2 linked regions of the Prochlorococcus marinus XMU1404 genome follow. The protein of the gene in region 1 interacts with the protein of each later gene in a pairwise test. Links are inferred from orthologs where the notes say so. Each region holds a gene or a part of one and is shown in the gene's direction. Other genes may lie near its edges.

What was found.
Region 2: the proteins of ftsZ (region 1) and HA144_RS02225 interact in binary tests that used the Bacillus subtilis proteins (3 or more experiments, as listed by UniProt). The link is inferred for Prochlorococcus marinus XMU1404 from one-to-one orthologs.

Annotation. Positions count from the first base shown.
Region 1 is NZ_JAAORE010000003.1:210,973-215,370, forward strand. What follows is about bases 555-3,376. They hold ftsZ (cell division protein FtsZ), read left to right. Parts: upstream 555-1,318; coding sequence 1,319-2,434; downstream 2,435-3,376. Other genes in these bases: HA144_RS07385 (cell division protein FtsQ/DivIB), read left to right, coding at 555-1,140; panB (3-methyl-2-oxobutanoate hydroxymethyltransferase), read left to right, coding at 2,591-3,364. In the rest of the region: HA144_RS07380 (hypothetical protein), read left to right, coding at 8-418; more of HA144_RS07385, read left to right, coding at 415-554; HA144_RS07405 (hypothetical protein), read right to left, coding at 3,482-3,724; radical SAM family heme chaperone HemW, read right to left, coding at 3,899-4,398. UniProt on the Bacillus subtilis protein: Essential cell division protein that forms a contractile ring structure (Z ring) at the future cell division site. The regulation of the ring assembly controls the timing and the location of cell division.
Region 2 is NZ_JAAORE010000001.1:386,437-391,260, forward strand. What follows is about bases 774-3,499. They hold HA144_RS02225 (cell division protein SepF), read left to right. Parts: upstream 774-1,711; coding sequence 1,712-2,287; downstream 2,288-3,499. Other genes in these bases: HA144_RS02215 (PII-interacting protein PipX family protein), read left to right, coding at 774-922; HA144_RS02220 (YggS family pyridoxal phosphate-dependent enzyme), read left to right, coding at 926-1,561; proC (pyrroline-5-carboxylate reductase), read left to right, coding at 2,295-3,107; HA144_RS02235 (glycosyltransferase family 4 protein), read right to left, coding at 3,104-3,499. Outside these bases: HA144_RS02210 (energy-coupling factor transporter transmembrane component T family protein), read left to right, coding at 1-637; more of HA144_RS02215, read left to right, coding at 656-773; more of HA144_RS02235, read right to left, coding at 3,500-4,270; DNA repair protein RecO, read right to left, coding at 4,356-4,824. UniProt on the Bacillus subtilis protein: Cell division protein that is part of the divisome complex and is recruited early to the Z-ring. Probably stimulates Z-ring formation, perhaps through the cross-linking of FtsZ protofilaments. Its function overlaps with FtsA.

The DNA of each region.
Region 1 (4,398 bases):
AAATCAAATGTTGCATGGACTTCTTTGGTTACCATTACTTATAATCTTCATTTTATTAACTGCTCTGGGATGGTTAGAAAGAAGAAGGCAAAATCTTTTTAGGAACTGGGCTAATGGATCTGAACTTTGTAAGTTAGATAGTTCAAGCGCTGCGTCCCTAAAAGATGGGGAATTGAGATGGAGCGCATTTGAAGCTGGTACATTTGAAGATAAAGACAGTTTCATAATAAAGAAACTTGAATTGGTCGAATTAATGGCGCTAACTTCAGGAGAAGCTCCTCTAACAAGCGAGTCTCAAGGAAAGTGCAGGCTTAGACTGGTAGGTGATGGGAAAGAGATGGATGTGCCATTTTCAGATGCAGAGAAAGCGAGAGAATGGATGGACAAATTGATGGAAAAAGCTCGATGTGATTTGTGAATAACCAAAAAAAAACTAACAATAGAAACTTTTTATTTCTAATTTTATTTTTATTATCAACAAGCTTAGTAAGTCTAAAAACTTTAAAAAAGGTATATATTCAGGACATAAGGATCTCTGGTAGTAAATTTTTCTCAAAGAATGATTTAGTAAATAATTCATCTTTAAAATTTCCAATCCGCTTAATTTTTATTCAAGCTAAGGTTCTAGAAAAAGAATTAAAACAAAATTTATCGCTTAAAAATGTTTCGGTAAGTAGACAAATATTCCCTTTTGGTTTGGAAGTTCAAGTTAATACTAGAACCCCAATTGCTTACGGTGAAAGAATAATTAATAACGAAAAAATATTAGGTTTTATTGATCAAGATGGAATTTTTATCGATCAACAAAATGTAGACAAAAAAAATTTGGATAAAATAACCATAAAAGTTGTTGGATGGGAAGAAAAATTTAAAAGAACATTATCTGAAATTTTTATTACCCAAGAGAATTATGAATTTGAGTTAGTTAATATTACTTTTTCTCCCAATGGGTTTCTTACTATTGAGGAAAAAGATTTAAAAACAATCTTCCTTGGTTTTAATCCAAATTTAATAAGCTATCAATTACAAATAATCAATAACTTAAAAAATGAATTTAAGAAAAATAATTTTTCTGAAAAAATAGATAATATTGATCTTACTGATCCAAACAAACCAAAAATAAAAGTGTTCAAACCCTAATATTTGGGAATGGATTTTAAATAATTTTTTTTAATTAATGTAGTGTTGGTAAGGGTTTAGCATTTAAAACAAAATATTTATTAAATAAATATTTTAAGCATTTTCCTCAATAAATCCTACAGATGAGCTTAGTGAGTTCATAATGCACCCAATACTAGTATTAGATCCCTAATTAGAGATGAGCTTCGGTAACAATCCAAACTTTGATCAATCGAGAGAAATCCTTCCAAGTCAAAATGCCAAGATAGAAGTAATTGGCGTAGGTGGTGGTGGAAGCAACGCAGTAAACAGAATGATAGATAGTGATCTAGGAGGTGTATCTTTCCGAGTGCTTAATACTGATGCTCAAGCACTCTTACAATCATCAGCGGAAAGGAGAGTTCAATTAGGTCAAAATTTAACAAGAGGGCTCGGAGCAGGGGGAAATCCCAGTATCGGCCAAAAAGCAGCTGAAGAATCAAAAGAAGAGCTTCAACAAGCCTTAGATGCATCTGATTTGGTTTTTATAGCTGCAGGCATGGGTGGAGGTACAGGTACAGGAGCTGCTCCAGTTGTGGCTGAGGTCGCTAAGCAAAGTGGCGCTTTAACTGTAGGTATAGTTACTAAACCATTTTCTTTTGAAGGCAAAAGGAGAATGCGTCAAGCTGAGGAGGGTATTGCTAGATTAGCTGAAAATGTTGACACTTTAATTGTCATTCCCAATGATCGTTTAAAGGAAGTCGCTTCGGGTGCTTCTATTCAAGAGGCATTCAGGAATGCTGATGATGTTCTTCGAATGGGTGTAAAAGGTATAAGTGAAATCATCACCTGCCCTGGTCAAATTAATGTTGACTTTGCCGATGTAAGATCAGTTATGACTGAGGCAGGATCAGCCCTTCTTGGTATGGGTATAGGTTCTGGACGTTCTAGAGCTTTAGAGGCTGCTCAGGCTGCTATAAACAGTCCATTGCTTGAGGCAGGCAGGATAGATGGTGCTAAAGGATGTGTTGTAAATATCACTGGTGGAAAAGATTTGACACTAGATGATGTAAATGCAGTTGGAGAAGTTATTAGTGAGGTTGTTGATCAAGATGCAAATATCATCTTGGGTACAGCTATAAACGAATCAATGGAAGGTGAAGTACAAGTCACTATAATCGCAACTGGCTTCGACACCAATCAACCACTTAAGCAACAAAGACTTAAAAACAGATTATCAAATACTCCTCTTTATAATTTTTCTGATAACAAAGACAGTGGAGCAAATATTCCAGAATTCCTGAGATTAAGGCAAAATAAAAAAGATATAGAGTAATAGGTAAAATAAAGTGACTCGGTTATCTCGCCTGCCTCAAGCATCCCTTGTGGCTGCTACCTTCCGATCCTGACCAGGTTTGGGCGTTAAAACCGCGAAAGGCCGAGTCATCGCTATTTTAGCAATTTTTGATTAAAAAAGATACATAAATTTCTTATGTTACCTTCGGACCTCGTTAAGTATAAAGAAAAGTCCCAGAAAATCATTGCACTTACTGCTTGGGACTCTATATCGGGCTCTTTAGCAGAACAAGCTGATGTTGATCTTGTCTTGGTAGGAGATTCCTTAGCAATGGTTTGTTTGGGATACAAATCCACATTACCATTAACTTTAGAAAACATTATTTATCATACTAATGCTGTTTCGAGAGGTTTTACAAAGAAAATTGAAGACCAACCTTTGATAGTTACAGATATGCCTTTTCTTACTTACCAATGTGGAGAGGATAAAGCTGTAGAGTATGCAGGGAAAATTATTCAAAGCACTTACGCAAAAGCTGTAAAGGTAGAAGGGGCTGAACCGGAAATACAAAAAGTTATTTCTAGATTAATAAGAATGGGAATCCCTGTTATGGGTCATATAGGGCTTACACCACAAAGCTACTTAAATCTTGGATTTAAAAAACAAGGAGAAAGTTTAGAGAGCCAAGAAAAGATCATGAAAGAGGCTTCTATTCTTGAAAAATTAGGATGTTTTTCAATAGTTCTTGAACATATTCCTAAGTTGCTTGCTAAAGAAATACAGAATAAATTAAGAATTCCCACGATAGGCATCGGTGCAGGTAAATATTGCGATGGGCAAGTAAGAGTTACTGCAGATTTATTAGGCCTTAATGATGATCAACCACCATTTTGTCAACCGATTATCCAAGGAAAGAAATTACTTGAAGATAAATTAAAAGAATGGGTTAATTCTGAAAGATTTAACTAATAAATACCTTTTTATAGAAAAGGTTATTTCCCCAACAACGTAGTTTTTGTAATAGTTTATAAGGGCATTAATTATCTAGTAAGCGTTTCATTTTTTTTATTTATTATCAAAATATTCTTAAACTGAACTTTTAGTATCTTCAGCATCTTCAAATTCTCTTAGCAAACGGAAAGTTTTGGAAATTAAAGGGAAGATCCATACCAACAAACCCACTACTGTTATCAAAGCGACAAGAAAACCCAAAATTGCTAAGAATCCCCCTGTTACATCTCCTTCGTAGAAGCGATCAAGCCCAATGGGGGCACCCACCCCTAAAAGGAAAAGTCTAGTTAAGGCTTTTTTTTCTTTTTTTCTCAACATTAGGTTCAAACTAATTGCGTCTTATTTTAGAACAACTGTCAATGATTTTATAATTTATAAATTTGTTAGGCTTTTATAAAGAAACTTTTGAAGGAATTTATTTTATTATCTAAAATTCCCATAGAACAAGTGATCGCAGTGGGTTTAGCTTTAACGAAAAGGGTATGATTAGTCTTATTTAATTTTATCCCACCACTTAAACATAGAAATGAGAATTTGATTGCTCAGCTCCATTCCTTTTGGATCGCTTAAAAAGAATCTATTACCCTGTCTCATTAATAACCCACTTTTAAGAAATCTTTCCCATTCTTCAAGCAATTTACTAAAATAAATCTCAAATTTTTTGTTATCCCAGTTTTGTTCTTTTAAAACCTTATAAATATCTATACCCTCTTTGAGTCTCAATCCCAACATTATTTTCTCATCAATTTCTTTATAGATAAAATCACTATTAGTGAGGGATGAATCTAAACAAAATTCGTCTTGCCTAGTTACCCATTCTTTATATTCTTTACTAACTCTTGGTCTAGTTAACTTTCCCCCCCAAGGTGAACTAGTGGAACCTTGGCCAAAACTCCACCAGCCTAAACCACTCCAATAAACTCTATTATGTCTCGATTGATGCCTCGGCAGGCAATAGTTCGAAATTTCATATCTTGAATAACCTGAATTTT
Region 2 (4,824 bases), on another replicon or contig:
TCAATCTCTTGAAAGCTACTTAAGAAATCCCGATGAGTTGCAAGAAGTAATAGAAAACTATAAAAAATGGAATATATTGGAAATTCCTTCACAGAAGATATGGTTTATAAATTTTGGTCCATATAACTTATCAAGAAAAGCCCTTGAATTAGGAATTAAAACCTCCACTTTGATATTTACTGTTATTCATAGTGTTAATTTGATGCTTTTGACTACATTACAAGAAGATATTGTGTGGGCATTAAGTTGGTTCATGTATCCATTAAGAAAGATTGGATTGCCAATTAGTAAGTGGCTTTTTCAATTATTAATTGCATTACGTTTTATTCCTCTAGTACAGGAAGAATTTCAAAATATAATTAAATCAGTGTCAGTGAGATCAATAAATTTTAGAAATTTAGGGTTTAAGAAATCATTTAATGTCTTATTATTTTTAGTGGAAAGGTTATTTCAAAATATATTTCTGAGAATTGATCAAGGGGCAGAATCATTGCTCTCCAAGAAAGAAATTATTATAAAAACTGATAGATTCAGAACCTCCTATCCTTCGAGATCCTTCAATGTAATTTTAAATACATTATCGATATGTTTTATTTCGATAGCAATTTTTCTTAGAAAACTGTATGGTGCATTATAAAGAACACCATATTTAAGTTTGAGTTCCGAGCGTTATTTAAACCATCCAACATTTGGCATGTTGTACCAAGTCTCTCCTGGAAATGATGGAAGAGATATTTATGCGACTTTGTATGCCCAAAAAATGTTTTTTTTAGTAGAAATTAAACAAAGAGAAGTTTTTTTTGAAGTTATACCTTATTTAGATGCTCGTAATCAAGCTGAATTAAATCTTCAAAAAGCAAGGAGGAAAGGATCTGAAGAGCTGCAAAAATGGGAGAATTTATTTACGCAAACTTTTTTATAAAAGGTGGATCTTTCAAATTATTTTAAAATTAAGAATGAAATCCCTTCAAATGTAAATATACTTGCTGTAAGCAAAGGATTTAAAAGTCAAGAAATCAAGACTATTCAAAATATGGGTCAGAATGATTTTGGTGAGAGTAAGTTCCAAGAGGCATTTGAAAAGCAATTGATCTTAAAAGACTTTAAACAAATTAAATGGCACTTTATCGGGAGAATACAGAGTAATAAAATAAGAAAGATAGTTCAAAATTTTAAATATATTCATTCAGTTGATTCATTTGAGAAGTTGCAAAAGATTTCTATGATTTCATTTGAGGAGAAGAAAAATCCATCAATAATGTTGCAGGTCAAGTTAAGTGATGATCCTACTAAAGGTGGTTTTAATCCTGAACTTTTAGTGACTCAATGGAGAGAAATTAAACAATTGAAAAATATTACATTAAAAGGATTGATGACTATTAATCCTAAAGAACTAAGCTCTAAGGAAAATTTAAACTTGTTTAAAAAATGCCGCGCTCTCTCTGATTCGCTTCAACTTCCAGATTGTTCAATGGGAATGTCAGGGGATTGGGAAGAAGCTATTGAAGCTGGATCAACATGGTTAAGATTAGGTTCGATAATATTTGGCGATAGGGGATAATTTAGTTATTTTTTATAAAAATCTTATCTATTAACTTGCAGTTAAGTGCAAGTAACGTTATTTAAGTATAGGTAGTTTATTCATTTAAGAAATGAATCTATTGCTTGAGGTTTTTATACCTTAGTAATCAATTTCAAGAGGATTTAAAAGGTGTCACTTATTTCTAGATTAAAGGCTGTTGTTGCAGGTGATGAGTATCTCGATGATGATTTTGATGACTTTGATTATGCATCAGAAGATGATTTAAATGATATTAATGATTTAAAGCAAAGTCAGAAAAACTCTAAAGCTCTTGCCAATACAAATCCATTTGAATTTATGAACAACAATAGATCATCAAAAGTTGTTGGAATGCCTGGAATCTCAAATTCATCTTCAGAAGTAAGTTTAATGGAACCAAGAAGTTTCGATGAGATGCCTCAAGCTATTCAAGCATTAAGAGAGAGAAAAACTGTAATTCTTAATCTAACTATGATGGATCCTGATCAAGCCCAAAGAGCGGTAGACTTTATTGCTGGAGGGACATACGCAATCGATGGACATCAAGAGAGAGTTGGTGAAAGTATATTTCTTTTTGCTCCAAGTTGCGTAAACGTAACTAGTTCTTTCACTGAAGAAGCTTCTCCCTCAAATATGACTACAAAAAGCGCACCACAATATAGTTTTCAAAAAAACACAGCTCCAGAACCAGCATGGGGAGATTCTAAATTAAGTGCTTTTTCATGATTAATCTGTGACTGATAAAATTGCGATTATTGGTTTCGGAAATATTGCAAATGCTATAATAACTCCATTATTAGATAAAAAATTAATTCAGCCAGAGAATGTTTATTGTGTTGTAAACACAGAAAAAAGTTTAGAAAATATAAAAGAAACATACAAACATAATATAAACGTCTATAAATCTAGTTCTAAAGATGCAAAGATAATTTGGGATTGTCAGGTTAAACTTCTCTCTATAAAACCTCAACATCTTAAAGATATAAGTGAGGCTAAAAATATACAAACTAAGGATAATTTATTAGTCTCAATTCTTGCTGGAGTTTCAATAGATAGACTTAATCAAAAATTTCCCAACCATAAATGTGTGAGAGTAGTTACAAATATTCCAATCACTGTTGGAAAGGGCTTAACAGGAATTGCTTGGGGTGAGAGAATTACTGAAGATCAGAAACAATTTACAAAAAAATTATTTGAAAATACTAGTAAAATTTACGAATTTACTGAAGATTACCTAGACATATTTTTAGCTTTAACTTCTTCAGCACCTGCCATTATTGCTTTGATAATAGAATCTTTAAGTGATGGCGGTTTGAGTGGTGGATTACCAAAAATACTTTCAGAAGAACTCGTTATGGAGATGATATTAGGTACTGTAAGTCTAATCAAAGAAAAAAAAATAACTACTTCTGAGCTTAAGAATTTAGTGACCTCTCCAGGCGGAACAACTATTTCTGCATTAAGGGTTTTAGAAAAAAAAAGTATAAGGTCTGCTTTAATTGAATCAATAGTTTCGGCTAGTAATAGAAGTAAGGAGTTTCGCTAGTTCTTGAAATTGTCTTTTAAGTTCATATAAACTTTCTCAAGAGAATTTATATTTTTAGTAATTGTATACCTCTCGAGTACTCTTTCTCTAGCTTTTTGGCCAAGATCCTTGGTAAATGAGGGGTGTTCGACAAGAATTGGGATTATAGTTTTTAGTTGTGCAGCCACATTATCAGTTGAAATTATTATTCCTGCCCCGTTATCTAAAACTTCACCATCAGCCCCAGCATCTGTTGCTACACATGCAGTTCCGGTAGACATTGCCTCTAAAAGTGATAATGATAAACCTTCTACTAAGCTTGGTAAGAAAAATACTTCTGCTATTTGCATTATTGCTACTCTAGCTTCTAAATCTAATTCGGCACCCCACCAAATTAATTTCTCTTTACTAAGGTTAGAAAAACTATTTTCAAGTGTTGGCTTCATTGGTCCATCTCCAACTATAACTAATTTGCAATTATTGTTTTTTATTTGGCGCCAAGAACGTAAAAGTGCTTCGATATTTTTCTCATTTGCAATTCTTCCCATATATAAAAAGATTCTTTTATTTCCTAGTTTATTTTTTATCTGATCATATTTTGTATTTTTTTTGTAAAAAGGTTTCCAAATATTTTCATTAACTCCGTTTGGAATAATTATTTGTTTTTCATTAGGTACTCCTAATTTCTTAAGAACATTTTTTTGAGGTTCAGAAAAAACGATTATTTTATCAAACTTTGCTAGTGACGGAGCATAAAGTTGATACGTTAATTGTTGAGTACTTGCCGTTAAATTTCTATTTTTAGCATCAAATGGTGGGTGAAATGTTCCTATAAGTGGAACATTAATTTCATTACAAAGCTCTGGTAGTCTAAAGTCTAAAGGGGATAAAGTTAGACTGGCATGGACGATATCGGGTTTTAATCTTTCTAGTGATAGCCTTAGCTCTTTTTCTGCTCTTGGGGAGGGTATTGTATAAACCTGTGACTTAATTAAGTATGGGAGACTTACTTCAGGATCATTTGCCAGAAATAATGGTTTTGATGAATTTGAACTAGAGGGATTGTCGAAATGAATAAAACTAATTTTATGCCCTCTAGCCTTCAATTCCTCAGTAGTTGAATTACCATAAGTTACATTTCCACAAAAAGGAGATTTTTTACCCAACCAAGCAATATGAACCACATTAATTGAATTAACTACTTATTAAGTTAACAGTAAGAGCCCCAAAGAACATAATTTTGAAATTTGTTAATGGTCCATCAATATGCTAAGAATATAATTCTTTCAACATTTTTAGTGAAGATATATCTTTCTCTAGTTGAGTAGAGATCCAAGTTTCAATAATAAATAATATTTTAAGCCAAACTTTTTTTGGACCCAATAACTCTCCATTTGATTTTATTGGTAATTCGGGGAAGAGCAGTCTCTGTATTAAAGCAACTTCAGATGCATTAATTTTTAGATTACTTTGGGGATCTTCGATGGTTGAAAATCCTTCACTTGGCAAATAATAACAATTCCATTTCCAATTTCCTAAAGGGGGAATAATAGGCGCTCCCGTTTTACAACAATGATGAATTGGTAAATTAATCCCCCCGATTGCTAAAAGATGGATTAAAGATTGCATACTAATTGAAAGGATTTTAAAATCTTCTTCTTTAGAAACTTCATATAAATAAATTCTATCTAAATGAGCAAGAACACAAGTTAAATAGTTTTGCTGTTGGTCATTATTC